2 regions of the Lysinibacillus sp. Bpr_S20 genome follow, and region 1 is predicted to be linked to the other one. Evidence: riboswitches for the same ligand, from Rfam matches in the RefSeq annotation. Region 1 holds a riboswitch; the other holds the start of a gene.
The links. A riboswitch is a leader RNA that binds a small molecule or an ion and turns the genes downstream of it on or off. The one in region 1 is predicted to bind FMN.
Positions count from the first base shown of each region.

Region 2: it holds a riboswitch for FMN, as region 1 does, so the genes downstream of both, ribE (riboflavin synthase) here and MWJ95_RS20040 (ECF transporter S component) in region 1, are expected to answer to the same signal.

Region 1 is NZ_JALNLQ010000010.1:85,298-87,700, forward strand. It holds gene MWJ95_RS20035 (sodium-dependent transporter) at 1-575, opposite strand, end outside; gene MWJ95_RS20040 (ECF transporter S component) at 932-1,519, opposite strand; FMN riboswitch at 1,741-1,938, opposite strand; gene MWJ95_RS20045 (RNA polymerase subunit sigma) at 2,184-2,403, opposite strand, start outside.
Region 2 is NZ_JALNLQ010000001.1:270,133-272,535, reverse strand. It holds partial or broken gene ribB (3,4-dihydroxy-2-butanone-4-phosphate synthase) at 82-675, opposite strand; gene ribE (riboflavin synthase) at 784-1,422, opposite strand; FMN riboswitch at 1,564-1,689, opposite strand; FMN riboswitch at 1,811-1,937, opposite strand; gene MWJ95_RS01330 (YibE/F family protein) at 2,296-2,403, shown strand, end outside.

The sequences.
Region 1 (2,403 bases):
GTTAAAGCTCGCACAACAAGGACAATAAACATAATGAATAATAAAGGCATCATCCACTTATTGGCCTTCTCAATGCCATTTTGTACACCCAGTGAAATAACTAATACATTAACCAACGTAAACAGTCCTAAACCAAGTAATGTAATCCAAGGCGTTCCTACAATCTTTCCAAATAGCTCACTCGGATCATTGGCAGGATCAATCACAGCCCCAGTCACACCAAGGCCACTATATATAAAAATCCAACCTCCTACAACACTGTAAAAAGTTAATAATAAAAAACAGCCGAGCACACCTAAACGACCAACCCAGGCCCACCCGGTTTTCGTTGGTGCCACTTTTTTATAGGCCGTCACAGCCTCAGACTGTGTACCACGACCTAAAACATATTCTGATAATAGCATCGGTAATCCAATCAGCAGTGTAAATAGAACAAAAATAAGGAAAAACGCTCCCCCTCCACTTTGCCCAGTAACATACGGAAGCTTCCAAATTGCCCCTAGTCCGATTGCAGCTCCAGCCGATGCTAAAATAAAGCCTAGTTTACTAGACCACTGACTCTTTTTTTCGCTCATCTCTTCAAACTCCTCTAACACTCTAAACTCTTTCTTATTCTACATGAAAATACTAAACTCGACTAGATTAATTCTTTCCATTCTTTCCGTCGCTCCGCTCTCAATCCGTCACTTTGACTCTTCCATCCGTCGTTCCGGCTCTTCTTTCCGTCGCTTCGGCCCTTCTTTCCGTCGCTCTGGCCCTTCTTTCCGTCGCTCCGCTCTCTATCCAACGCTTCGACTCTCTCATCCGTCGCTCTGGCCCTTCTTTCCGTCGCTCCGCTCTCTATCCGTCGCTTTGACTCTTCCATCACTCCGACCTTTCTTTCCATCAAAAAAACCTCGAGCGCTTAACGTAGCTCGAGGTTTCATCCTAATTATTTTGTTAAATACATTGAACGCTGCTGATGTATCCATTTACGCATTGTTGTGAATAGTAATGCCATGAGAATAGTAATTAAAATACCTTTCACAATGTTAAATGGCAAGATACCAGCTACGATCATTTTATATAGTGAATCACCTACAACAGGCTCCATACCTAAAAAGTAAGTGTACATTGGTAAAAATACTGCATAGTTAAGGACGCTCATTCCCACTGCCATGATGATAGTTCCAGCAGCTAAACCTCCAATAAGACCTTTAACTGTTTTCACGCGATTAAAAACAAAACTCACTGGTAGAATAAATAAAATACCTGTTGCAAAGTTCGCGATATGCCCAACCGGTACTCCCGTTGGCGTTCCAGAGAAAATCCAGTCCAACACATTTTTAAAGAACTCTACTAAAATACCAGCTACAGGTCCCATTGTGATGGCAGCTAGTAATGCTGGCATATCACTGAAGTCCACTTCCAAAAACGCTGGAAATGGCGGAATTGGGAAATTAAAAAGCATTAATAAAAACGAAATACTGCTCAGCATGCCAATCGTAATAAACGATTGAAGTTTAACATTTTTCTTCATAGAAAACTCTCTCCTCTTTGCTGATTCAATCTCGCAAGAAGAAAGGTTACGACCTCATCACTTATTATCATGAAAAAACCCTTATGCAAAAGAGCATAAGGGAGAATAGGCATGATTAAAAAACGCCAATACTTAACTATTTTTGAGCAGATACGGTGTGAAGTCACATCGAAAAAACGCTCGTACATAGCTAAATTCATAACAATGAATGACGATCGTACCTCCATCTTCTCCCATCCAGACTATAACTGTCGGCCTTGGAATCACACCAAGTCAGCCATGCAAAAAACTATTTGCACAGGTCGCGGGCTGAAGAGTCTTTAGTAAATCATTCGAGCTAATGTATCGTAAAAGAAATATTAGCGATTTACAACTCTATTACCGCCGGTCGGGATTTTCACCCTGCCCCGAAGATGAATCAATATTTTTTTATTTCATAGCCTTACTATAATGAATTATTAGCGAAAAGTAAATAGCTTTGCATCAATTATGTTTGTGCCCTAGTTCGGTTTTGTGCAAAAAACAAAGCCGCTTCCGATTAAACTTGTATGTTTATCGATGCTCCTAATAGCCGGTTTACTGTCCATGAAATTAACAAGAGCATTCACGCACATATGCGGCGAGAATGCTCCAAAAAAATTTATTTATGTTCCGTTCGTTTCGTTTATGGCATATATCGTTTATTGGCTCCCACAGGCTTCGGCAAGAATTTTTTCAAATTAAATCCTTCCCAGCTTTCCTGTACAACATTGTCTAAACGTATTTGTTTATCAAAGCTTGCAGCGGTGAGCATCATTGCTTCAATTAATTGCGTCGCACGAACAGCATCCATCGTCGTTAAGTCAAGCGGCTCATCAAATGTAACAATGACACCTTCCGCCACC
Region 2 (2,403 bases), on a different contig from region 1:
TATACATGGTATAGGTATTAATACCTTTTGGTGATCAGCCTTTTTTTATATTGTTATTGTGTTTTCATCCATTATTTGTTGACGACGATATGTTACTAATGCTTCAATTGAAATCATTTTTAATTGATGTTGTGCTGCATATTTAACAAGGTCGTTAAAACGTAGCATTTTGCCATTGTCGCCCATTATTTCGCATATAATGCCCGCAGGAATACTATTACAGAGCTTGGCCAAATCAATTGTAGCTTCTGTATGTCCTCTACGCTCTAATACACCATTGTCCTTTGCTATTAACGGAAATACATGGCCTGGTCTATGAAAATCTGCAGCTTTTGCTTGGGGTTCTATCATTTTTTGTATAGTCATTGCCCGTTCAAAGGCGCTGATTCCAGTTGATGTGTTTACATGATCTATACTAACGGTAAATGCCGTTTGATGATGGTCTGTATTCATACTTACCATAGGATTTAATGCTAATTTTTGTGCAAGTTGCTGAGAAATCGGTGTACAAATAAGACCTCTTCCATAAGTCGCCATAAAGTTAATGGTTTCGGGAGTCATAAATTCCGCAAGTGCTAGTAAATCCCCTTCGTTTTCTCGGTCCTCATCATCTACGACAATAATGATCTTACCTTGTTTTAAATCCTCGATTGCTTCTTCAATTGAATGTAGCATTATTGCCACCTCCTGTTAGAAAATGTTGAATCAATTAATGCCTCGGCATATTTCTTTCCGATTCCGTGACATCCGCTGAAGGCTTTAACTTCTTTCTGCTGAGCGAAGTTAAAACCCGTTTTGCGCTAAGAAATCCCTTGTAATGGTCGGTGGTTCCTGTCCACTCTTAAGTTGATGCAAAATGTATTTTCCAACTAAATCGGTTTCTACATTGACGAGCTCACCAATCTTCTTCTTACCTAAAATGGTTTCTTTGTATGTGTGGGGTATTAAAGATACTGTGACACTATTATTCTCAACGTGGAAGAGTGTTAAGCTCGTTCCATCAATTGTGATGGAGCCCTTTGGAATACAGAAGCTCGTTAACTCCTTTGATAGCTCGATATCAATATAGACTGCATTTGCTAACGGCCGCTTTCGCACTACTTTCCCTACCCCGTCTACATGCCCGGATACGAAATGACCACCGAAACGACCATTAGCTGACATTGCACGCTCCAAATTTACCGGATCTCCAATTGCGAGCTGCTGTAAATTTGTTGCGCTCACTGTCTCAGGCATGACATCCATCGTTAGCTCTTGTTCAGTAAAATGGATCACTGTTAAACAAACACCATTGACCGCTATACTGTCCCCAAGCTTTACATCCTCTACCATTTTCTTTGAAATAACAGTAATTTTCATACTTTGTCGATCGCTTTGCAAGGTTTTTACGGTGCCAATATCCTCAACAATTCCTGTAAACATTTTTTCACCTACTTTCATTCATTTAATCATTTTTGTTCAAACAAAAAACCCCTTAGATTTAAGGGGTTTGGGAGTGCATATACATAAGACGTCAACAAATAAACCTCATGGATATAAAATTTTTCCATAGGCTATCATCTCGTCGTTCTTCTCCCATCCAGACTGTCACTGTCGGTTTTGGATTTGCACCAAATCAGCTTGCGCTCACGGACTTTGAATTGCTTCATCACCGCCGATTGGGAATTTCACCCTACCCCGAAGAACTACTCTATTCAATTTTTTAGCCAAATAAAACAAAAACTACTTCCCAACTAGACGATGGGAAGTAGTTAACAAAGCGTACTCAAATAAACCTTATAAACTCAAGCGAATTTAAAAAGCACATACTTTTATCCTTCTCCCATCCAGACTATAACTGTCGGTTTTGGATTTGCACCAAATCAGCTTACGCTCACGGACTTTGAATTAACTTCATCACCGCCGATTGGGAATTTCACCCTACCCTGAAGGATATTTTTATTTAGCTATTTCTTACAATAACACTATTTTATTTTATTATCCAGATAATTCTTCACAAATTTTTTTCAATATTTTATTTCGCATTCGTAAGCTCGCGCTGTCTAGTACCCAAATTTGCCCTGAGCTTATTTTACACATTGTTTTATATCCAAATTAAAGGTTTTTGGAAATCACATTTTAATTATGCTATAACTAACTTAGTATGCCATTAGCCATGACTAAAATTATTTTGGAACCTCTATTCAATTAGCACGTTACTTTATAATGGCACTTTTTTATCTGCTTGACCAAAAAATCAGAGTAAAAATTGTGAGTCATTGTTCGTGTCAGCACTAACTATGACTATAACGCAACATGATTAGGTTCCCTTTTCTCATCGGAGGTTTTATATTGCAAAACATCTTGAAAAAAAAATCTTATTACAACATTATATTTTATACTTTTGTTGTAATTTGCTTTATC